One region of the Aureimonas phyllosphaerae genome, then DNA from elsewhere that is predicted to be linked to it. Evidence: predicted binding sites of a transcription regulator. Region 1 holds the regulator's gene; each other region holds the start of a gene.
The links. Region 1 encodes LexA, which represses DNA repair genes until DNA is damaged. Its sites were predicted from a motif close to TGTTCNNNNTGTGTTCNG; they were not measured.

Region 1 (7,880 bases):
AAGGCCTGTCGATCCGATGGCTGAGCCTCATTCTTCTGGGGATGGCGATGTCGTCGCTGATTGCCGGCGCCGCTACCGCGCCGTACGCGATCTACCACTTCCAGCGCGGCGCTCCGTTCTCGCTCATCGCCAACATCGTGGCGACGCCTTTCTTCAGCTTTTGGATCATGCCGTTTGCGATGCTGGCCGTGCTGGCCATGCCGTTCGGCCTTCACGTTCTTCCCCTCAAGGCGATGGGGTGGGGCCTCGACCTCGTCTTCGCCCTGGCTGCCTATCTCGCCGACGCGTTTCCGGACTATCCGACCGGCCTGATCAGCGGCCCAGCACTCATCTGCTTTTCGGCCGCGATCCTCATCGTCTCCTTTTCCGCCAGCGGACTTCGCTGGTTCGCGCTTGCGCCGATTGCCATCGGCTTTGCGCTCTTGCGTCCCGGACCTGCTCCGGAGCTCTTGCTCTTCGAGGACGGTCGCGAACTCGCTTTGATCGATAGGGACGGGCAACTGCACTCCGTCCAGCCACGACCATCCACCTTCGTCTGGGACCAGTGGCGACGCGCGTTGCAAACCGAGCCGGGACAGCGGGCAAGTCACAGCCGGACTAGCTTGGTGTCCGCCCCAACGACGGACGGCGCCGTGACGTCCAATCTTTCCAGCGCCGGAGCATTCCGATGCGAAGACGGCATCTGTCGCGGACTAACCCGGTCCGGACTGCGGATCGCGTGGAGCGATGATTATCAGAAGCTCGACGACGTCTGCCGCGACAGCGATATCGCCATCATGGCGCGGGCTGTCCGGGCGAACGCCTGCCGGACCGGCGATGCCCGACTGGTCACGTTGAGGACCCTGCGCCGAACCGGCTCTCTCGCGATCTCCCGCGCCTCTGACGCAACGATCGAAATGCGCCACTCCATACCGACCGAGCCGCAGGCCTGGAACCGCCATCGCTTCGCGGCATGGCCTGAGTACTGGCGCAAATCGGACAGCGCGACGGCCGAAACGACAGGCCGCGCCGAGGATCGTCGCGCTGTCAGTGATAGCGCCGGATCAGCCCCACCAGTTTCCCCTGGACCTTGACCCGATCAGCGCCCAGCAGACGCGTCTCGTAAGCCGGATTGGCGGCCTCGAGCGCCACCATGCCGCCCTTGCGGCGAAATCGTTTCAGCGTGGCTTCCTCATCATCGACGAGCGCGACCACGATTTCTCCAGCGCTCGCCGACTCGCTGCGCTGAATCACGACGGTATCCCCATCCAGGATGCCGGCTTCGATCATCGAGTCGCCCTTGACCTCCAGCGCGTAATGTTCGCCGGATCCAAGCATCTCGGGCGGCACGACGATGTCGTGCGTGTTCTGCTGAATGGCCGAGATCGGAACACCGGCTGCGATGCGGCCCATGACCGGCACGGAGGAAACGTCGCGTTCGACGGCTCGCGGTGTCTTGAACAAGGGCTCCACGTTGGACGGACGGGAGGCAGGCGGCGCGGCCGCCGCCTTGGCTGCGGACTCCGGCAGCTTCACCACCTCCAGCGCCCGCGCCCGATTTGGTAGGCGCCGGATGAAGCCGCGCTCCTCGAGCGCCGTGATCAAGCGGTGGATGCCGGACTTCGAACGGAGATCCAAGGCGTCCTTCATCTCGTCGAAGGACGGAGGGACGCCCACCGATTGCAGACGCTCATGAATGAACATCAGAAGCTCGTGCTGCTTGCGCGTCAGCATGGGACGATTCCTCGAAACAAAACCTGAACAAACCTAGCTGTTCCGTTTGTGTTCTGCAAGGATCATCCGGTGGTCAGCATAACGTACTCGCACGGCTCGCCTGCGACGGCAGCCGGCGCGAAGGCCGGGCGAACGAGGAGAGCGTCGGCACGCGCGAAAACCGAGAGAAGCGAGGAGTCCTGCCGAGGCAGCGGCACGACGCGGCATGGCGAGCCGGCGGGGTCGATTTGGATGTGGGCGCGCAGGAAGTCCGTCCGCTTGTCGTTGGCCTTGACGTCGAGCCCAAGGATGCCGCGTCTCCGGCGACTGACGGGAGCGGCGCCGGACAGTTTCTCGATCAGCGGGCGCAGGAACAGTTCGGCGGTGACGAGGCTGGACGCTGGGTTTCCCGGTAGACCAAGGATGCGCATAGGGCCCAGCGAGCCAGCCATCAACGGTTTTCCCGGCCGCATTGCGACCCGCCAGAAATCGAGCGTGGCACCGGCTTCGGTGAGGACCGGTCCGACGAGATCGTGGTCGCCCACCGATGCGCCGCCGACGGTCACCAGGATGTCGGCCCTTGCGTTCTGGGCCCGCTCGATGGCCGACGCGAGATCGTCCCGGCGATCGGGGATGATCCCGAGGTCGATGACAGAGCCACCGATCACGCGAACGATCATCGAGATGGCCAGCGTGTTGGATGCGACGGTCTGCGAGGGTCCCGCCGGCGTGCCCGGAGGAACCAGTTCGTCGCCCGTGGCCGCGATGGCGACACGCACCCGTCGCCGGACTTCGATCGTTCCATAGCCGCCGCTTGCCGCGAGGGCGCAGGCAGCGGGTGTCAGCCGGGACGCGGCTGGCGCGAGGACGTCGGAGAGGCGGAAATCGTTGCCAGCGCGGCGAATGTGCGCCCCGGGCTCGACGCGTTCCAGAATGCGGACCTTAGACTCAGCGGGTCGATCCGTATTCTCCTGAATGACCACTGCATCCGCACCATCGGGGACCGGCGCGCCGGTGAAGATGCGCACCGCCTCGTCCGTCGACAGACTGCCGGAGAAGGCATGCCCCGCCGCCGATTCCCCGACGACCTTCAGAACCGGAGAGGGGCCGGTCAGGTCCGCCGCACGCACCGCGTACCCATCCATCGCGGAAGCATCGAACGCAGGTTGGGTTCGGCGCGCGTGGAGGTCGGCGGGTAGGACGCGTCCACACGCGTCTTCGATCGCGATGGCTTCGATACCGTCGACAGGGCTGACATTGCGAAGCAGCCGTTCAACGGCCTCGTCGAACGGAACCAGCGTCATGAGGCCGACCAGTGTCCCGAACGCCCGCCCGTCTTCTCGATGAGACGGATGGCCGTGATCGACATGCCCCGATCGACGGCCTTGGCCATGTCGTAGATCGTGAGGCACGCTATGGAGACAGCGGTAAGCGCCTCCATCTCGATGCCGGTCTTGCCGGTCACGCGTGCGCTCGCCGTAACGCGGATGCCGGGAAGCGCTGCCTGAATCTCCAGATCGACGGACACCTTCTCGAGCAGCAGCTGATGGCAGAGGGGAATGAGTTCGTGCGTGCGCTTGGCCGCCATGATGCCGGCGATGCGCGCGATCGAGAGAACATCGCCCTTCTTTGCCGAGCCGGAGCGGATCATGTCCAGCGTCTCGGCCGCCATCAGCACCAACCCTTCGGCGGTGGCTTCGCGGACTGTCGCATCCTTCGCGCCGACATCGACCATCGCCGCGTTGCCGGCTTCGTCCAGATGGGTCAGGCGATCGCCGCTCATGCCGCAGCGCCCGTCAGAAGCGCCTGCGTGGCACCCTCGACGTCCGCCTGTCGCATCAGGCTCTCGCCGATCAGGAAGGTGGAAATTCCCGAGCGATGCAGCCGACGGCAATCCTCGTGGCCACCGATGCCGCTCTCGCCCACCAAAATCCGGTCGCTACCCACCATGCCCGCCAGCCTCTCGCTCACAGCGAGATCGACCGCAAAGGTTCGCAGGTTGCGGTTGTTGACGCCGATCAACGGCGAGCGGAGCTTCAAGGCCCGCTCCGTCTCGGCCTCGTCATGCACTTCGATCAGCGCCGCCATGCCGAGATCGTCGGCCGCAGCCTCCAGATCGGCAGCCAGGGCGTCGTCGACCGACGCCATGATGATCAGGATCGCGTCCGCGTCCCACGCTCGCGCTTCCAGCACCTGGTAGGTGTCGAACAGGAAATCCTTGCGCAGGGCGGGCAGGGTGGTCGCGTTCCGGGCGGCGGTCAGAAACTCCGGAGCACCTTGAAAGGACGGTGCATCCGTCAGCACGCTGAGGCAGGCGGCGCCAGCCCGCTCGTAGGCTTCCGCGAGTGAAACGGGATCGAAATCCTCCCGGATCAGTCCTTTCGAGGGGCTGGCCTTCTTCACCTCTGCGATCAGCGCGAAGTCCCCGGCCTGGTGCTTCCTGCGGATGGCCGACGTGAAATCGCGCGGCGGCTGGCCGGCGGCGATGCGTCGGGTGAGTTCGCTAGCCGAAACGCTCGCCTTTGCCTTTGCGATCTCCTCGCGCTTGTAGGCTTCGATCTTCGCCAGGATATCGGACATCGTCAGGCTCCCTTCGCGCTGCCCGTTGCGGAGACCAGCCGGTCAAGTGCATCCCGCGCCTGCCCGCTCGCCAACGAGTCCCGCGCCATGACCAGCCCTTCTGCCAGATTCGCAACGCGGTCTGCGACGACAAGTGCAGCCCCCGCGTTCAGAAGCACGATGTCTCGATAGGCGCTTGGCTCGTCCGCTAGGACGGATCGAAGTGCGGCGGCGTTCTCAATGGCATCGCCGCCGACGATATCGGCGAGGCGGCGGCGTTCGAAGCCGAACGCTTCCGGTTCGATCGTGAACTCGCGGATCGACCCGTCACGGATCTCGCAGACGGTCGTCGGACCGCAATTCGTGATCTCGTCGAGACCGTTGCCGTGCACGACCCATGCAGCCTGCGTGCCGAGCGCCAGAAGGGCTTCGGCGATCGGCCGAACCCACTCGGCGGCATAGACACCTACCAGAAGGCGGCGAACGCCGGCGGGATTGGCAAGCGGTCCAAGCATGTTGAAAATGGTGCGCGTGCCGAGTTCGACGCGCGACGGGCCGACGAAGCGCATCGCCGCATGATGGGTCGGCGCGAACATGAAACATAGGTTGGCGCGCTCGGCGACCTTCGAAATCTCCCCGGGCGTCAGGTCGACGTCAACGCCAAGCGCCGCGAGGACATCGGCCGAACCCGAGCGCGACGACAGGGCCCGGTTCCCGTGCTTGGCGACAGGCACGCCGCATCCGGCCACCACGAAGGCCGCACAGGTCGAGACGTTGTAGGTGCCAGCACGATCGCCCCCGGTGCCGACGATGTCGACCGCCTCGGCCGGCGCGCGCACTCGCGCCATGTTGGCGCGCATGACGTCGACGGCACCGGCGATCTCATCGACGGTCTCGCCGCGAACCCGCAGGGCCATCAGGAAACCGCCGATCTGCGAGGGTGTCGCCTCGCCGGACATGAGGATGCCAAACGCCTCGCGCGCCTCTTCGCGCGAGAGCGCCTCGCCACCCGCGACCTTTCCGATCAGCGGCTTCAGGCCGGCGCTCATCGCACTGCCACCTTCGCCTGCTGGAGGGCGGCGTTGTTCAGCGACACCGGAATCGATCCCTGGAGGTAGGCGACGTAGCTCTGGAAGAGATCCTCGCGCATCGTCTCGTCCAGCGACTGGCGCGCCTGCGCGGGGACGTTCGCAGCGGGGTCAGCGGCGTCGGCGACCTCCGTGACCTGTAGGACGACCGCCTGACCGGACTCGAGCGCGGGCGCTTCGGCGACCGTACCCTGCGGACCGGAGAAGGCGGCGCGTGTCGCCGCCTCGCCGATCTCGGCGCGGCCGCTCTCACGCGTGATGGCAGCTGCCGTTTCCACCGTGAGGCCTTCCGCCGCTGCGACGTCGGCAAGCGACTGCCCACCTCGGACCCGCTCCGCCAACGCCTCGGCCCGGTCGGTCATCAGACGCTCCGCTTCGTCGACCTTCCAGTCCGCCACGACGCGATCGCGCACTTCGGCCAAGGGGCGGTCTCGTGCGGGCACGACGTCACCGAGTTCGATGAAGACGTAGTTGTTGCCCTGGTAGTTGACCGGCTGCGGCGGCATGCCGGGCTGGGCCGCGAACACGGCCGCGAGAAGCTGGGGTTTTGCCGGAAGATCCGGGGCAGCGGACGCGTCGGCCGGGTTGCCGGAGGCGTCGACCGGCGCCACCGTCTGTAGCGCATAGCCGGCCTGCTGCGCGGCCTCGGCCAGCGGCGCGCCGTTCTGCATCGCCTCCGAAATCGCGTTGTAGGCGTCTGTAACCTTCGAGTTCGCCGCCTCCAGCGCGAGGGCGTTTCGCACCTCGTCACGCACCTCGTCGAGCGGACGCACGACTTCCGGCGCGATCTCCCGGACCTGCATGATGACGGGGCCGAAGGGACCGTCGACCACGGCGGTCGGCGTATTCAGGGTGGCCGAGAAAGCTGCATCGGCGAGCGTCGCATTGGGAATGGCGGAGCGTGGCACAAGGCCGAGGTCGGCGACCTGACGCCCTTCCGCGGTGGCCGCATCCGCGAAGCTCGTGCCGGACGCCATCGCCTGCATGGCACGATCTGCGGACGCGCGGTCGGCGAACACGATCTGCTCGACCTGACGGCGCTCCGGCGTCGTGTAGCGCGCGCGGTTGGCCTCGTAGCTCGCAGCGATCGCGTCGTCCGTGATGGCGGCAGGATCGGCGAGCGCGGCGGGCGAAAGCGACAGGAAGGAGAAGCCGCGATACTCGGGGGCGCGGTAGGCGTCCTGGCCTTGCGTATAGAAGTCGTCGAGCGCTTCGTCGGTCGGCGCCTCGACGCTGTCGACCGGCGGGGGCGTCAGGCGCATGAAGTTCACGGTGCGACGCTCGCCGTTATAGGCACCGAGCGCCTCGACGAACGCGGCGGGAACGGACGCGCCGTCGGAGAGCGGCGCGATCAGCTGGTTACGCGTCGCGCTGCCGCGCAGGTCCTCGAGGTAGGACTGCTCGGTGATCTGCGCGTTCGCCAGCACTGCGCGCATCGTGTTGCGCGAGAAATTTCCGGACTGGTCCTTGAATGCCGGCTCGTTCTGGATGAGCTGGATCAATCCGTCGTCGGAGACGCCGACGCCGAGGCGGCGGGCCTGCTCGTCGAGAAGGGCACCGGCGGTCAGCTGTGACAGCACCGCCTGATCGAGGCCGAACGCTTCCGCTTCTTCGGTGCTCGGGCGACGCTGCAACTGCTGCGAAAGGCGGTTGAGGCCCTGGCGATAGGCGAGCTGGAAATCGGGAACGGAAACGCGCGTGTCGCCGGCGGTCAGGATCGTGCTGCCGCCATCGCGATTGCGCAGGACGTCCGTGATGCCCCAGCCGACGAAGCTGACGGCCAACGCGCCCAGAAACAGTCTGGCCACCCAGCTCGACGCGCCGCGCCGCATCTGACTCATCATCACCCGTCTCCCGAATTTGTTCTTTGCGTCAGGGCAATAGGCATTTTGGCAGAGGAAGGAAAGCGTGGCGCCGGTGACGTCGCGCTTGATTTCGCCTCGCGCGTGCCGCTAGCACCTTCGTCACGAGCGCAGCGGAAACGATCCGTGCCAACGAATCGGGAGAACACATGAGCCGAACGCCGCTGATCGCGGGAAACTGGAAGATGAACGGCTCGCGCGCGGCACTGGATGAACTGTCCGCGATGGTGGCCGATCTCGCCGCCAACCCGGTCGACGGGGTGCAGGTCCTGATCTGCCCGCCGGCGATCCTCGTTGCGAGGGCTGCAGAACTCGCCGGCGAGACGGTCGCGATCGGCGGCCAGGACGCGCATGCGAAGGAAAGCGGCGCCCATACCGGCGACGTCTCGGCGGCCATGATGAAGGACGCAGGCGCCAGCCACGTCATCCTCGGGCATTCCGAGCGTCGGACCGACCATGGCGAGGCGAGCGAACTCGTGGCGCGCAAGGCGGAGGCCGCCTGGGCGTCGGGCCTCGTCGCGGTCATCTGCATCGGCGAGACCGAAGCGGAAAAGAACGCAGGCCGGACTCTCGACGTACTCGCCGACCAGATCGAGCGCTCGCTGCCCGTCGGCGTCACGCCGGCGAACACCGTCGTGGCCTACGAGCCGGTCTGGGCGATCGGCACCGGCCGCACACC
Region 2 (7,880 bases), 320 kb from region 1:
CGGGGCCGGCGGGATCGGACAGGTGCTGTTCGAGTCGATCCGCGGCTTCTATTATCCGCAGGCGTCGGCCATCCTCATCATCGTGGTCGCAACGGTCACGGTCATGGACATCATCTCGCAGAGCCTTCGAAAGCGCGTCATCTGATGCGCGCAGCCATCTACTTCACGCCGCCGCGCGACGCGCCTCTGACCCACCTTGCCGCCGCATGGCTCGGCCGCGATGCCTTCTCGGACGGCCCCGCTCCCGAGCCCGCGCCGCTCGTCGCGGAGCCCGCCCGTTACGGGTTCCACGCCACGATGAAGCCGCCGTTTCGGCTCGCCGAGGGTCGGACGCTGGATGAGCTCGACGAGGCGCTCGCCGACTTCTGCCGTCGGCACCGCCGGGCCGAGATCGCGCAACTGGAGCTTCGACGCATCGGACGCTTTTTCGCGCTGGTACCCGGCGCGCGCGAGCCAGCCCTTCACGCGTTGGCCGACGAGACCGTGCGAGAGTTCGAGCGCTTTCGAGCGCCGCTCGACGTGGCCGAACTGGCTCGCCGCGCGCCGGACCGGCTCACCGTACGGCAGCGCGGGCACCTCGATCGCTGGGGCTACCCTTATGTCTTCGACGAATTCCGTTTCCACATGACCCTGACCGGCCCCGTCGCAGATGAGGATGCGGCAGCGGTCGAGGCGCGACTTCAGGAACGCTTCGCGCCCGCGCTCGGGCGGCCGCTGGCGATCGACGGTCTCGCGCTGTTCGTCGAATCGCGTCCCGGCGAGCCGTTCCACGTCCACGCCCTCCACTCCCTGTCTTCCGATACCGCAACGAGCCCGACATGAGTAGTCCAGCGACCGAAGAGGTCTTCCACAACGCCCGCATCGTTTTGGCCGACGAGGTGATCGAGGGCAGCATCCTCGTTCGCGACGGACGGATCGCCGACATCTCGACCGGCACGTCTAATGTTGGGACGGACATGGAGGGCGACTACCTTCTGCCCGGCCTCGTCGAGCTTCACACCGATCATCTGGAAGGCCACTACCTCCCCCGTCCAAAGGTGCGCTGGAACATCGACGCTGCGCTGCAGGCCCACGATGCCCAAGTTTCGGCCTCCGGCATCACCACCGTGTTCGACGCCCTTCGAGTCGGCATGGACGAGGATGCCGCGCTCGGTTCATCCGATATGTCGGCGATGGCCGACGCGATCCTCGAGGCGACGCACGACGGCCGGCTGCGCGCCGAGCACTTCATCCATCTGCGATGCGAGGTCTCGGCGCCCGACGTCGTGCCGGCCTTCGAGACCATGATCGGTAACGAGCGCGTGCGCCTCGCCTCCCTGATGGACCACGCGCCCGGCCAGCGCCAGTTCGTCAACATCCAAACCTACCGTACCTACTACCAGGGCAAGATGCGGATGACGGATGCCGTGTTCGACGCGTTCTGTGCGCGGCGCGTGGCAGAGTCGGAAGCGAACTCGCCGGGCAACCGGCGCCATATCGCCGGGCGCTGCCGGGAAGCCGGCATCACGCTCGCCAGCCACGACGACGCCACGGCCGCGCATGTCGAGGAAAGCCGCGAGCTCGGCATCGCGCTGGCCGAGTTTCCGACCACGCTGGAGGCGGCAAGGCTGTCGCGCGAGTCCGGGCTGTCGGTGTTGATGGGGGCGCCCAACGTCGTACGTGGCGGCTCGCATTCGGGCAACGTGTCGGCGAAGGATCTCGTCGAGATCGGCGTTCTCGACGTCCTGTCGTCTGACTACGTGCCATTCAGCCTCATCCAGGCGACCTTCGTGCTGGCGGGATCGATCGGGCTGCCTGCGGCGACCGCGATGGTCACGCGGACACCTGCGCGCGTGGCCAGCCTCGACGACCGTGGCGAGATCGCCGTCGGCCTGCGCGCCGATCTCGTGCGCGTGCGCACGCAAACGGGTGCCGCCAAGCCGCCTGTGGTGCGGAGCGTCTGGCGCGAGGGACGGCGCGTTGCGTGACGATCGAACGCCCCAAGGGCTCCTTGTGGCCGTGGTCGGCCCGAGCGGTGCCGGCAAGGACACGTTGATCCGTCTTGCGTTCGAGGGTCTGACCGACGAGCCCCGCATCGAACTGGCCCGGCGCACGATCACCCGGCCACAGGACGGCGAGACCGAGGATCATGAGAGCCTCGACGCGGACGCGTTTGCAAACGTCGAGGCTGCCGGCGGCTTCTGTCTGACCTGGCGGGCCCATGGCCTCGCCTACGGACTGCCGCTTGCGATCGAGGACCGCGTCCGGTCCGGTCGGATCGTGGTGGCGAACCTCTCCCGTCGGTCCCTCGCGGATGCCGTCGCTCGCTTCGGGCGGATCGCAGTGGTCGAGATCACCGCCCCTCGCGCCGTCCTCGTCGAACGCATCGCCGCGCGCGGCCGGGAGAGCGCCGACGAGATCGAACGACGGCTCGCCCGCCAAGTCGGCCTCGACATTCCGGCCCGCTGCGAAAGCGCGCTAAGGATCGACAACAGCGGGCCGCCGGGCCCGAACGCAAAGATCTTGCAGGACCATCTGCGCGGCCTCGTGGCATCCATCCGGCATCCCGACTGACGGCCCGCCGCAGTCGTCTTGACGTTGCGACGCCGTTGCGGTGGAGGATGCTCCCGCCAGACGGAGCGCCGCACCATGAAAGCCATGATCTTCGAGACGTTCGGGACCGAACCGGACATCCGGCAGGTTCCCGATCCGACCCCGGCCCCGGACGGCGTGGTGATCGAGGTCATGGCCACGGGTCTCTGCCGCAGCGACTGGCATGGCTGGATGGGGCACGATGCCGACATTCGCCTGCCGCACGTGCCCGGACACGAGTTCGCTGGCGTCGTCGCCGCCGTCGGGCGGGACGTGCGAGGTTTCAGGCCGGGCGAGCGCGTCACCGTCCCCTTCATCGCGGCATGCGGGCACTGCCGGGAATGCCATGCCGGGCACCAGCAAGTCTGCGAGGCGCAGTTCCAGCCCGGCTTCACGCATTGGGGTTCGTTTGCCGAGTTCGTGGCGATCGAGCGGGCGGACAACAATCTGGTGCGCCTGCCGGAGAGCATGGACTTCCGGACGGCCGCCAGCCTCGGCTGCCGCTTCGCCACCTCCTTTCGCGCCGTAGTCGATCAGGGGCGTGTGCGCGGCGGCGAGTGGGTTGCGGTGCATGGCGCAGGCGGTGTGGGACTGTCGGCCGTCATGATCGCCTCGGCGCTCGGCGCGCGCGTCGTGGCGATCGACGTTGCCGACCACAAGCTCGAACTGGCGCGGAAGATGGGCGCGACTGCAACCGTCAACTCTCGCGAAGTTCCCGCCGTCGTCGAGGCCGTCCGCGACATCACCGGGGGCGGCGCGCATGTCTCGCTAGACGCGCTGGGGCACCCCGAGACCTGCTTCAATTCCATCGCCAATCTTCGCCGCCGGGGCCGCCACGTGCAGGTCGGCTTGATGCTGGCGGACAACGCGAAGGCGTCGATACCCATGGCGCAGGTCATTGCCCACGAGCTGGAAATCTACGGCAGCCACGGCATGCAGTCATGGCGGTACGACGCGATGCTGGAGATGATCCTTACGGGCTCCCTGCGTCCCGATCGACTGATCGGCGAAACGCTGCCGCTGGAAGCGGCGGTTCCCGCCCTCGTCGCGATGGGACGGAGCGCCCCGGACGGCATCACCATGATCGACCCGAAGATCTGAACCGTTCCTGCAGCAGAAATGAAAAGGGCGCCTTACGGCGCCCTCTCTCGTCCCGATCACTCGGCGTCGTCGTTCGGATCCGGACCGCCGTTCTGCAGCAGCTGCTCGGCGATCAGTCCCGCGTTCTGGCGGATCGCGGCCTCGATCTCGGCAGCGACGGCCGAATTGTCGCGCAGGAACTGCTTGGAGTTCTCGCGGCCCTGACCGAGGCGCTGGGAGTTGTACGAGAACCAGGCGCCCGATTTCTCGACGATCCCGGACTTCACACCGAGGTCGACCAGCTCGCCGACCTTCGACACGCCCTCGCCGTACATGATGTCGAACTCGACCTGCTTGAACGGCGGTGCGAGCTTGTTCTTCACCACCTTCACGCGGGTCTGGTTGCCCGTGACCTCTTCGCGTTCCTTGATCGAACCGATGCGGCGGATGTCGAGGCGCACCGAAGCGTAGAACTTCAAGGCGTTGCCGCCCGTCGTCGTCTCCGGCGAGCCGAACATCACGCCGATCTTCATGCGGATCTGGTTGATGAAGATGACCATGCACTTCGAGCGCGAGATCGAGCCCGTCAGCTTGCGCAGCGCTTGGCTCATCAGGCGAGCCTGCATGCCGGGCAACGAGTCGCCCATCTCGCCCTCGATCTCGGCGCGCGGGGTCAGCGCGGCGACCGAATCGACCACGAGCACGTCGATCGCACCGGAGCGGACCAGCGTGTCGACGATCTCCAACGCCTGCTCGCCCGTGTCCGGCTGCGAGATCAGGAGGCTGTCGAGATCGACGCCGAGCTTGCGGGCATAGACCGGATCGAGCGCGTGTTCCGCGTCGACAAAGGCGCAGACGCCGCCGCCCTTCTGGGCCTCTGCGACCGTGTGGAGCGCCAGCGTCGTCTTGCCCGACGACTCGGGGCCGTAGATCTCGACGATACGACCCTTCGGAAGACCGCCGACGCCGAGCGCGATGTCGAGTCCGAGCGAGCCGGTCGAGATCGTCTCGATGTCGAGCTTCTCGGTGGCACCGAGCCGCATGATCGAGCCCTTGCCGAAGGCCCGCTCGATCTGCGACAGGGCTGCGTCGAGCGCCTTTGTTTTGTCCACCGATGTATCCTCAACGAGACGGAGTGAATTCTGGGCCATGGGGCAGGACCTTATTCCATGAGCGATGGTGGGGTGCAACGTCGTTACCGTGGTTCTCCATGTACTCTTTTTGTTCTCGTTTCGCAAGCGATGATCCCGATTTGTTCTCGCAAATCGCCAGTGATTCGCTGGTTCGCAAACACGTCCAATGGTTGACGAAGCGTTGACGGATACGGGCCAACGCAAACCGCCTTCGGTCCTCCTGCTGGGAGCAGCTCACCTCGATCGCATCGCGCTTTCCAGCACCCCGTTCCGGCGGGGGTTCTCGAATCCTGGCCGCGTCGTCGAGCGTCTTGGCGGCGCTGCGTTCAATGCGGCTCTCGCGCTGAAGCTGTTCGGGAGTGCGGCGACCCTCGTCAGCGCTTGCGGCGGCGACGATGTGGCGGAACGGGTCGGTGCAGAGCTCGATCGCTTCGATGTCGTCGACGGCCGCATCGCGTGGCTCGACCGCCGCTCCGCCACCTACACAGCCCTTGTCGATGCCGGTGGCGATCTGGTCGGCGGCGTTGCCGATATGGAGATCTACGATCGTCTCACGCCGCGCGTTCTGTCACGTCGGCATCTCCTCGATCGAATCGCCGAAGCGGATGGCGTTCTTGTCGACGCCAATCTCCCGCCGGCGGCGCTGGAGCAGCTCGCTTCGCTTCGGCCTCAAAGACTCGGCGCGATTGCCGTCTCCCCAGCCAAGATCACGCGCCTGGCGACAATCCGTCCGGAGCTCTCAGTTCTCTTCGCCTCGCGTGTGGAGATCGCGACGCTCTTGTCATTGCACTCGGACGTCGGTGATGCCGACCTCGTCCGGTCGATCCGGAACGGAGGGCTCGAACGGGCCATCGTGACCGACGGCCCCCGGTCGGTCCTGGTCGTCGATGCGGACGTTGCCTTGCGGCAGGCACCCCCGATGGTCGCGGCTGTGACCGATGTGGTCGGTGCAGGTGACACGTTGGCCGGCGTGGCATTTGGCGCCTGGCTCGATGATCGTCCATTCCTAGATGCCGTACGCCTCGGTCTTGCGGCGGCGTCGCTGCGGATCAGCACCGGCCTCGCTGGCAGTTCGGCAAAGGATGCCGCGGCAATCGCGGCATCGCTTCCCCCACCCGAATTCCTGCAGATCTGACGGAGGCTCCCTGTGGCCCAAACCTTTCAATGTTCCCCGGCTGTCCAGGCGGCTCTCGATGCGGGGCGGCCCGTGGTCGCACTGGAGTCGACCATCATCACCCACGGCATGCCGTGGCCGCAGAATGTCGAGATGGCACGCGGCGTCGAGGCGTTGATCCGCGACGAGGGCGCCGAGCCTGCGACCATCGTCGTCCTCGATGGCGTCCTGCGGATCGGGCTGTCGGACGACGAACTCGTCAGGCTCGCGCAGACTGCCGGCGCCATGAAGCTGTCGCGTGCGGATCTCGCCTTTGCCATGGCGACCGGGCGCACGGGATCGACCACCGTGGCGGCGACGATGATCGCGGCTGCGCTGGCCGGAATCCGTACCTTCGCCACCGGCGGGATCGGCGGCGTTCATCGCGGCGCCGAGACGAGCTTCGACATCTCGGCCGATCTCGACGAACTGGCTCGAACGCAAGTCATCGTCATCTGCGCCGGCGCGAAGGCAATCCTTGACCTTCACAAGACGTTCGAAGTGCTGGAAACCAAAGGCGTTCCCGTCGTCGGGTTCGGGGTGGACGAACTCCCGTCCTTCTGGTCTCGCGGCTCCGGCATTCCCGCCCCGCTTCGCCTCGATACGCCCGAGGAGATCGCCGCCTTCCAATCCGCCCGCAAGGCGATCGGCCTCGACGGCGGAATGCTCATCGCCAATCCGCTGTCACCCGAACTGGAGATCGACCGCGAGACGGTGGGCGATTGGATCGAGAGGGCCCTGCGGGATGCGGAGGCGGCAGGCGTTCGCGGCAAGGCGGTGACGCCGTTCCTTCTTCAGCGGATCTTCGAACTCAGCGGCGGTCGCTCGCTGGAGGCCAACATCGAACTCGTCCGCTCGAACGCGCGGCTGGCAGCCCGGATCGCCGTCGCGAGCGCCTGCGCCTGACCGCCTATTCTTCCAGCGCTTCCTTCACCGCCACGGCCAACTCACGGAGAGAGAAGGGTTTCGGCAGGAAGCCGAACTTCTCCCCTTCGGGCAGGTTTTTGGCGAATGCGTCCTCGGCATAACCCGAGACGAAGATGAACTTCAGGTCCGGCCGCTGCTTGCGCATCTCGCGCAGAAGGGTCGGGCCATCCATCTCCGGCATGACGACGTCGGACACCACGAGGTCGACCTTTCCACCGATCTCCTCCATCACGTCGAGCGCCTCGAGACCGCTCGACGCTTCGTGAACCTCGTAGCCGCGCATCTTGAGGGCACGAACATTGCCGGCGCGCACATTGTCCTCGTCCTCGACGAGGAGGATCGAGGCGGTGCCGGACAGGTCCTGCTTGGCGTTGGAGGCCGCCGGAGACGGCACCTCACCCTTGGCGGAAGGGACCTCAGCCGGAATGTGCCGCGGCAGGAAGATGCGGAAGGTCGTACCTTCGCCGGGCTTCGTCTCGACGAAGATCGATCCGCCGGACTGCTTGACGATGCCGTAGACCATCGACAGGCCGAGGCCCGTCCCCTTTCCGATCTCCTTCGTCGTGAAGAACGGCTCGAAGATGCGCTCGGCGACATCGGCGGGCATGCCCGATCCGGTGTCCGAGACTTCCATCAGCACGTAGTCGCCCTCGCCGAGCTCGCTGTAGCCGAACTGCGCAGCCTCTTCGGTTGGAACGTTGCGCGTCGAGATGATCACGCGACCGTTCGTCGACATGGCGTCGCGCGCGTTCTGCACGAGGTTGGTAACGACCTGCTCGAACTGGCCGATATCCGCCATGACAGGCCAGAGATCGCGCGCGTGCTGCCGCTCCAGCTTCACCAGATCACCGGAAATGCGCTTCAGGAGAAGGTGCATGTCGGCGATCACGTCTGTCAGATTCAGCATCTTGGGACGCATGGTCTGGCGACGGGAGTAGGCCAGGAGCTGGCGAACCAGCGAGGCGGCGCGGTTGGCGCTCTGCTTGATCAGCAGGAGGTCCTGGAACGAGGGATCG
Region 3 (7,880 bases), 590 kb from region 1:
CTGCCCCAGCGCCTGCCGCGTGGATGCGTCGAGCACGACCGGCGGCAGAAGGCGCAGCGGCGCGCGCGAGCCGCGGGTCGCCGCGCACAGGATGCGCACGGCCGGGGCGTCCGCCCTGGCATGGACGGGGCGGATGGCGAGACCGCCGAGCCGGTTGCTGCAGGCGCCCGCGATCGTCGCGACCTGGTCGGGCCGGCCGATCATGTGGAAGCGCCCACCATGGCGCAGGAGCGCTGAGGCGACGGCGATCCAGCGCGTGGTGAAGGTATCGTCGGGCTCGGCCTTGGCGGCCGCGCGCGCGGCAACCGGCGAGACTCGGCCGCCCGCGGGATGGAAGGGTGGGTTGGTGAGGACGAGATCGAAGGCGCCGTCGACGAGGCTAGCCGCCTCGCGCACCGGGCGCTGGAGGAGGAGGTCGAGCTCGGCGACGCGCAGGCGACCGGCCAGCCCCGCGTTTTCCGGCAGCGCGAGGGTCTGGCGGGCGAGCTCGGCCACGGTCGGGTCGCGCTCGGCCAGCGTCACGGCGAGGACCGGCGCGCGGAACGCGGCGGCGAGCGCGACGGCGCCCGAGCCGGACCCGAGGTCTGCGGCGGCTCCCGCCTGCTCCGGCTCGACGGTGGCGGCGAGAAGCAGGGCGTCGTCGCCGGCGCGAAGGCCGCTCTTTGCGGGCTGAAGCAGGTAAAATGCGCCGCCGTAGAACGCGTCCTTGGTGACGGCCTCGGCGGCCGGAGATTCAGGCACGGTCGGACAATTCGTGAGCCAGCCCCGCATCGCTGAGAAGACGCCGCGCCTGATCGATCTCCTCGTCGTCCACGAGGAGGCGACGCGGCAGGATGCCGATCGAGCCGTCGAGGACGCTCATGTGGCTGTCGGCGAGGAGATGCCCGATCTCGGCATCGCGCAGAAGCGCCTGCACGAAGGACAGGAGGACGGGATCGTTGGAGCGCAGGAGTTCGATCATGGCCGGGTCCAGTGGCCCGAAAAGCACGCCGGACGCAAGCCGGGACGCATGCCAGGTCGCCCGATGCCGCCAGCGCGCCACTTTACGCACTTGCCGCCTCTCGCCCACCCGGCTATTGCGCGCGCAGCGATACGGAGAAGACCAGTGACCCTTGCCCGCCCCCTGGATCAGACGAGAGCGATCGCCTCGATCGACCCGATCCTCGGCCTGACGCGTGCGGACATGGATCGCGTCAACGCGCTGATCCTCTCCATGGCCGGGTCCAACGTCGAGCTCATCCCCGAAATCGCCGAGCACCTGATCTCGTCGGGCGGCAAGCGGCTGCGGCCGATCCTGACCCTCGCCTCCGCGCTCGCCTTCGGATACCGCGGCGAGAACCACGTGAAGCTCGCCGCCAGCGTCGAGTTCCTGCACACCGCGACGCTCCTCCACGACGACGTGGTGGACGAGAGCGACCTGCGGCGCGGCCGGAAGACCGCGCGCACCATCTGGGGCAACCAGGCGAGCGTGCTCGTCGGCGACTACCTCCTCGGCCAGGCCTTCAAGATGATGGTCGAGGTTGGCTCGATGCGCGCCCTGGCGATCCTCTCCAACGCCTCGGCCGTGATCGCCGAGGGCGAGGTGTGGCAGCTGTCGGCCGCCAAGCAGATGTCGACCACGGAAGCCGACTACATGGCGGTGATCGGCGCCAAGACGGCTGCCCTCTTCGCCGCCGCGGCCGAGGTCGGGCCGGTGATCGCAGGCGCGGGGGCCGACTTCGAGGCGGCGATGCGCGACTACGGCCTGCATCTCGGCCTCGCGTTCCAGCTCGTCGACGACGTCCTCGACTACGGCGGCTCGGCCGACGATCTCGGCAAGAACGTCGGCGACGACTTCCGCGAGGGCAAGATCACCCTGCCCGTCATCTTGTCGTATGCTGCGGGCAATGAGGACGAGCGCGCCTTCTGGCGCGAGGCGATGGAGAACGGGCAGAACGACGATGCGGCGCTGGCGCGCGCGCGCGACCTCTTGGCGCGGCACGGGGCGCTGGAGGCGACCAAGGCGCGGGCGCGCGAACACGGGCGCTTGGCCTCCGAGGCGCTGTCGCTCCTGCCCGCCGGGCCGCACCGTGACGCGCTCGACGCCGTGGTCGCTTTCTCGATCGAGCGAATCCGATAGTCCTCGCAGGCGGCTGGCGTCCTTCGCCGTCGCAAAATAAACATTCTGGAAGCGGACAGGGGTGGACGCACGTCCCGCTGCCGAGGCAGCAGGCGAGCATGAGTGCGGCGGCCGACGCTTTCGCGCCGGCGGGGTCGGGAAAAAGGAAGTTCGACGTGGATAGAACGCGTATCTCGCGGATCGCTTTGGCCGCTGCCCTCGCCGCCGCCGTCGTGGCCGGGCCCGCCATGGCCCAGACCACCGAACCCGCCGCGCAGGATGCGCCCGCCACCGGCACCGAGCGCGCGACCGTCAACGTCCAGTCGCTGTCGGGCGCCTATCTCGCGGCCAAGCTCGCGCGCGAGAACCGCCAGCCCGGCATCGCGGCCGACTACTACGACGAGGCGCTGCGCCTCGATCCGACCTCCGCGGTCCTCCAGCAGGAGGCGATGTTCGCCTATCTCGCGGACGGCCGCTTCAAGGACGGCGTCGACCTCGCGGCCAAGCTCGTCGACGACGACACGGTGGGCAAGGTCGCCCAGATCGCGGTCGCGCTCGATGCGCTGCACGACGGCCGCTTCGACGCGGCGATCGAGTCGCTGAAGCTGCGCGACACGAGCGATCTCGACACGCTCCTCGTCGGCCATCTCTCCGCCTGGGCCGATGTCGGCGCCGGTCGCGGCCAGGACGCCATCCGCCGCGTCGAAGCGCTTCGCGGCGCCTCGTGGTTCGAGGCGTTCAACCAGTACGAGATCGGCCTGATCGCGGGCCTGACCGGCGACGTCGATCGCGCGCGCACCGCGCTCGGGGCGCTGATCTCCGACCAGAGCACGGCCCAGACCTCGGTCGACGCCTATCTCGCGGGCGCCGAAGCCCTGGCGCGCATCGAGGCGCGCGCGGGCCGCAAGCAGCAGGCGCTCGACGCCGTGGCGCGCGGCCTCGAGCTCGCGCCCTCCTACGAGCCGCTGACGCAGCTCGAAGCCGCCATCCGCGACGGTAAGGAGATCGCCCCGCCGATCCGCGACGCGCAAGGGGGTGCCGCCGAGACGCTCTACATCCTCGGGCAGGCGATCAACCGCGGCGACGGCCAGGACGTCGCGCTTCTCTATTTTCAGTTCGCCAAGGCGGTCGCCAACACGGCCGATCCGAAGCTCCTGACCGCGCTCGCCGGCGTCGCCGACCGGTCCAAGCAGATCGACCTTGCGATCTCCTACTACGAGCAGATCCCGGAGGGCTCGCCCTACCGGCGCACCGCGGAACTGCAGATGGGCCTCGACCTCTGGCAGGCCGAGCGCAAGGACGAGGCGAAGGTCCACCTGCGCAAGGCCGTCGAGAGCTACCCGGACGATCTCCAGGCGCATCTGGCGCTGGCCGACGTGCTGGCGGCCGACAAGGACTATGCGGGCGCCGTGACGATGCTCGACAAGGCCCTGTCGCTCGCGCCCGCCGACGCGCCCAACGTCTGGAACATCTACTACCAGCGCGGCATCGCCTACGAGCGGCAGAAGCAGTGGGACAAGGCCGAACCGGACTTCCGCAAGGCGCTGGAACTCGAGCCGAACCAGCCGCAGGTCCTGAACTATCTCGGCTATTCCTGGGTCGACATGAACCGCAATCTCGACGAGGGGCTGAACATGATTCGCACCGCCGTCGAGCTGCGGCCGAACGACGGCTACATCATCGACTCGCTCGGCTGGGCCTACTACCGCCTCGGCCGCTTCGACGAGGCCGTCGAGCAGCTGGAACGCGCGGTCCTGATCATGCCCGCCGACCCGACGCTGAACGACCATCTCGGCGACGCCTACTGGCGGGTCGGGCGCACCCGCGAGGCGCGATTCCAGTGGAACCGTGCGCTGGTCGGTGACCCCGCGCCGGAGGCGGCGGAGGTCGAGAAGATCAAGAAGAAGCTCGCCGAGGGCCTGGCGCCGGTGGCCGATACCGCCACCATCGCGCCGCCGCCCGCTACGGGTGGCGGGACCGAGGCCCCCAAGGTCTCGAACTGACAGTCGCGATGGACGCCTTCGTCCACGTTCCCTGGGTCACGAACGTCACCGCGCGCGCCAAGATCAACCTGGCGCTCCATGTCGTCGGCCGACGCGCCGACGGCTACCACGAGCTGGAAAGCCTCGTCGCCTTCGCCGAGTTCGGCGACCGGCTGGAGATCGCCCCCGGCACGCGCGACGCGCTCAGCGTCGACGGGCCGCTCGGGGCGGGCGTGCCGACCGACGGCGGCAATCTCGTGATGAAGGCGCTGGCGTTGGCGCAGGAACTGGCCCCTGCCAGCGGCGTACGCCTGTCGCCGCTCGCCATCCGCCTGTCCAAGCATCTGCCGCACGCCGCGGGCATCGGTGGCGGCTCGGCGGATGCCGGCGCCCTGCTCGCCTGGTTCGGCGCGCGACATCCAGCGCTTCGGCCCTCGCTTGCCGAGCGCTGCGTCTCGCTCGGCGCCGACGTGTCGATGTGCCTGTCCGGCGAGGCGGCGGTGGTGCGCGGCATCGGCGAGCGCGCCGAGCGGCTGGCCGCCCTACCCGCGATCCCCGTCCTCCTCGTCAATCCCGGCGTGCCGGTCGCGACGCCCGCCGTCTTTGCCGGCCTCATGCGGCGCGACAATGCGCCTCTCGTGGCCCCACCAGCTAAGGGCTTCGCGGACCTCGAGACGCTGGCGCACTACCTTGCGGCCGCGCGCAACGATCTGGAGCCCCCTGCGCTCGGGCTCGCGCCGGCGATCGGCGACGCCTTGGACGCCGTAAACGCGGCTGGCGCGCGCTTCGCCCGCATGTCGGGTTCCGGCGCGACGGTGTTCGGCCTCTTCGCCTCCGATGCGGCCTGCCACGAGGCAGAACGCCGGATCGCGGCATCGCGGCCGGGCTGGTGGGTCAAGGCGACGCAACTGGCGGGACAGGGCTCATGAGCGACCGCGACTTCATTCCCCTGTCGATCGCGGTCCTCACGGTCTCGGACACACGCACGCGCGAGGACGACCGTTCGGGCGATACGCTGATCGAGCGGCTGGAGGGCGCGGGTCATCGGCTCGGCGACCGCCGGATCGTGCGCGACGACGTCGAGGCGATCCGTGAGTGCGTGCTCGGCTGGTCGCGCGATCCCGGCATCGACGTCGTGATCACCACCGGGGGCACGGGCTTTACCGGCCGCGACGTGACGCCGGAAGCGCTGGAGCCGATCTTCGACAAGCGGATGGACGGGTTCTCCATCGTCTTCCACCGGATCTCGTTCGAGAAGATCGGTGTCTCGACCATCCAGTCGCGGGCGACCGCGGGCGTCGTCAACGCGACCTTCGTCTTCGCGCTGCCGGGCTCGCCCGGCGCCTGCCGCGACGGCTGGGACGGCATCCTCGCCGCGCAGCTCGACTATCGCCACCGGCCCTGCAACTTCGTCGAGATCATGCCGCGGCTGGACGAACACCTGCGGCGCGGCGGCCTTTCGGCCTGACGCATCACGCGCCGCGCCGCATCCGGCGGGGTTTCAGCGCCCTCACGAGGCGATCGATCCGCCCGCCGCTGGCGGGGGCCGCCGCCACCAGCGCCGCGCGCGAGGCAAGGACGCCGCCGCGCGAGCGCCCGAACAGGCGATTGAAGATGCCGGGCTCGGGCTCCGGCAACCGGGCCGCGGCGACCGCAGACCGGCCGCCGGCATAGCGAACCACCCGGTCGATCCAGTTCTCCGGCAGGCGCTCGCCCGAGCGCAGGATCAGGACCCATTCGCCCTTCAGGGTCGCCGGGGCTGCCAGCACTTCGCCTGCGGATGCCAGACGGCAGCCCGCGTGATCGGCGACGCGCCGCACATCCTCCCCCATCGTATCAAGAACCACGACGTCGCGCAGGATCCCCTCCACCGCGCCCGAGACAAGCGGCGAGAGTGTCTGGGCGAATGCTGGCGCATCGTCGGCGCCATGGATCAGGACGGTGAGCATCCCCTTCCCGTTATCGCAATGCGAGATCGCCCGCCAGCGTCCGGTTTCGTTCTCTTTTGTTCTTGTATTGTTCTTATTGGATGAATAGGATCAGGGTCTCAACGGGATCGTATCCGAGGGAACCCAATCCCATGTCCGAGATCCGAAGCATCGACCGCGCCGCGATGGGCCCAGGCCGCGGCGTCGACATCGCGAACCATATGCTGAACCAGTCGGGGCTGCGGGTCGGCTTCGACCGGCGACGTGGCCGCGGCGCGGGGCTGAATCCGTCCGGTCGTTTCGAGCCCTTCGCGCGGGCCGCCTTTGACGACGGCTGGGCGACGATCGACGAGCTGCCGCCGTTCCGCACCGAGGTGCAGAACGAGGCGGCGCGCACCATCATCACGCGCAACCAGTCGCCCGACATCTCCTTCGACCGCTCGGTGAACCCCTATCGCGGCTGCGAGCACGGCTGCGTCTACTGCTTCGCGCGGCCGAGCCACGCCTATATGGGCCTGTCGCCGGGTCTCGACTTCGAATCGAAGCTCTTCGCCAAGCCGAACGCCGCGGAGCTTCTGGAAGACGAGCTGTCGAAGCCCGGCTACGAGCCGCGCTCGATCGCCATCGGCACGAACACCGACCCCTATCAGCCGATCGAGAAGACGCGCCGGATCATGCGCGAAATCCTCGAGGTGCTGGAACGGGCGAACCATCCGGTCGGCATCGTGACGAAGTCGGCTCTGGTGACACGCGACATCGACATTCTCCAGCGCATGGCGGCGAAGGGTCTCGCGCGGGTTGCCGTGTCAGTGACGACGATGGACCGCCAGCTGGCGCGCCTGATGGAGCCGCGGGCGGCCACGCCGACGAAGCGCTTCGACGCCGTGCGCCAGCTGACCGAGGCAGGCATCCCGACCATGGTGATGACGGCGCCGATCATTCCGGGCCTGACGGATTCGGAAATCGAGCGCCTTCTGGAAGCGGCCGCGGAAGCCGGCGCGAAGGAGGTCGGCTACGTGCTCCTGCGCCTGCCGCTCGAAGTGTCGCCGCTCTTCAAGGACTGGCTGCTGCGCCACTACCCCAACCGCTATCGCCACGTGATGGCGCTCCTGCGCTCGATGCGAGACGGCAAGGACTACGATCCCGAATGGGGTCAGCGTATGACCGGCAAGGGGCCCTACGCGCAGCAGATCAAGCGCCGTTTCGAACTCGCCGCCAAGCGGCTGGCGCTGAACCTCGAGCGCTCGACGCTGCGCAGCGACCTCTTCCGCGCCCCGAAGGGTGGCGGCGTGCAGCTATCACTGCTTTGACACTGAAGGGCCATCCGGTCGCTCGACCGGGCCCTGAAGATACCGGGAGGCTTGCGAGCCTTCCCATCGATCGTCCGGGGCCGCATCCGGACGACGGACGTCGGCGGTCTTCCCGTTCCGCCGCCGTCACAGACGAGCCCGGCGGTCCGCCAACCCGCCGCCGGGCTTGAGAAGGATCGGAGAATGCGCGAGATTCGCCGCACGATGACTCGCCGTTCCTCCGATCCTTCGCTCCCCACCCTGTTCGCACCCGGCCTCGTGCTGCCCCGCTCGGATGAGCCGGGACCGAACGACGCGATCGAGCGGCATCTCCTGACGCTCGGACATCAGCGGATCGCCGGCGTCGACGAGGCGGGACGCGGACCGCTGGCCGGCCCGGTGGTCGCCGCAGCGGTGATTCTGGATTTTGAGCGTCTGCCAGAGGGGCTCGACGATTCCAAGAAGCTGAAAGCTCACGAGCGCGAGCGCCTCTACGACGAAATCCTCCTCTGTGCCGAGGTCGGCGTCGGGACGGCCGGTGCTCTCGAGATCGATCGCATCAATATCCGGCAGGCGACGCTCA

Region 2: recA (recombinase RecA) is a predicted target of LexA. The motif match lies at 4,863-4,880, and genes of this name have one in related genera.
Region 3: ACLNGM_RS19070 (PA0069 family radical SAM protein) is a predicted target of LexA. The motif match lies at 6,087-6,104, and genes of this name have one in related genera.

The regions. Positions count from the first base shown of each region.
Region 1 is NZ_CP181348.1:3,388,393-3,396,272, reverse strand. Features, by position in the region: gene ACLNGM_RS16185 (ComEC/Rec2 family competence protein) at 1-1,073, shown strand, start outside; gene lexA (transcriptional repressor LexA) at 1,027-1,683, opposite strand; gene glp (gephyrin-like molybdotransferase Glp) at 1,776-2,996, opposite strand; gene moaC (cyclic pyranopterin monophosphate synthase MoaC) at 2,993-3,475, opposite strand; gene trpC (indole-3-glycerol phosphate synthase TrpC) at 3,472-4,272, opposite strand; gene trpD (anthranilate phosphoribosyltransferase) at 4,275-5,300, opposite strand; gene ACLNGM_RS16155 (SurA N-terminal domain-containing protein) at 5,297-7,183, opposite strand; gene tpiA (triose-phosphate isomerase) at 7,351-7,880, shown strand, end outside.
Region 2 is NZ_CP181348.1:3,063,738-3,071,617, reverse strand. Features, by position in the region: gene phnE (phosphonate ABC transporter, permease protein PhnE) at 1-145, shown strand, start outside; gene ACLNGM_RS14520 (DUF1045 domain-containing protein) at 145-822, shown strand; gene ACLNGM_RS14515 (alpha-D-ribose 1-methylphosphonate 5-triphosphate diphosphatase) at 819-1,967, shown strand; gene phnN (phosphonate metabolism protein/1,5-bisphosphokinase (PRPP-forming) PhnN) at 1,960-2,553, shown strand; gene ACLNGM_RS14505 (zinc-dependent alcohol dehydrogenase family protein) at 2,629-3,672, shown strand; gene recA (recombinase RecA) at 3,729-4,802, opposite strand; gene ACLNGM_RS14495 (PfkB family carbohydrate kinase) at 4,951-5,919, shown strand; gene ACLNGM_RS14490 (pseudouridine-5'-phosphate glycosidase) at 5,932-6,843, shown strand; gene cckA (cell cycle histidine kinase CckA) at 6,848-7,880, opposite strand, start outside.
Region 3 is NZ_CP181348.1:3,980,918-3,988,797, forward strand. Features, by position in the region: gene ACLNGM_RS19035 (tRNA1(Val) (adenine(37)-N6)-methyltransferase) at 1-741, opposite strand, end outside; gene ACLNGM_RS19040 (DUF2007 domain-containing protein) at 734-961, opposite strand; gene ACLNGM_RS19045 (polyprenyl synthetase family protein) at 1,184-2,119, shown strand; gene ACLNGM_RS19050 (tetratricopeptide repeat protein) at 2,275-4,101, shown strand; gene ACLNGM_RS19055 (4-(cytidine 5'-diphospho)-2-C-methyl-D-erythritol kinase) at 4,110-5,009, shown strand; gene moaB (molybdenum cofactor biosynthesis protein B) at 5,006-5,548, shown strand; gene ACLNGM_RS19065 (hypothetical protein) at 5,553-6,029, opposite strand; gene ACLNGM_RS19070 (PA0069 family radical SAM protein) at 6,161-7,318, shown strand; gene ACLNGM_RS19075 (ribonuclease HII) at 7,502-7,880, shown strand, end outside.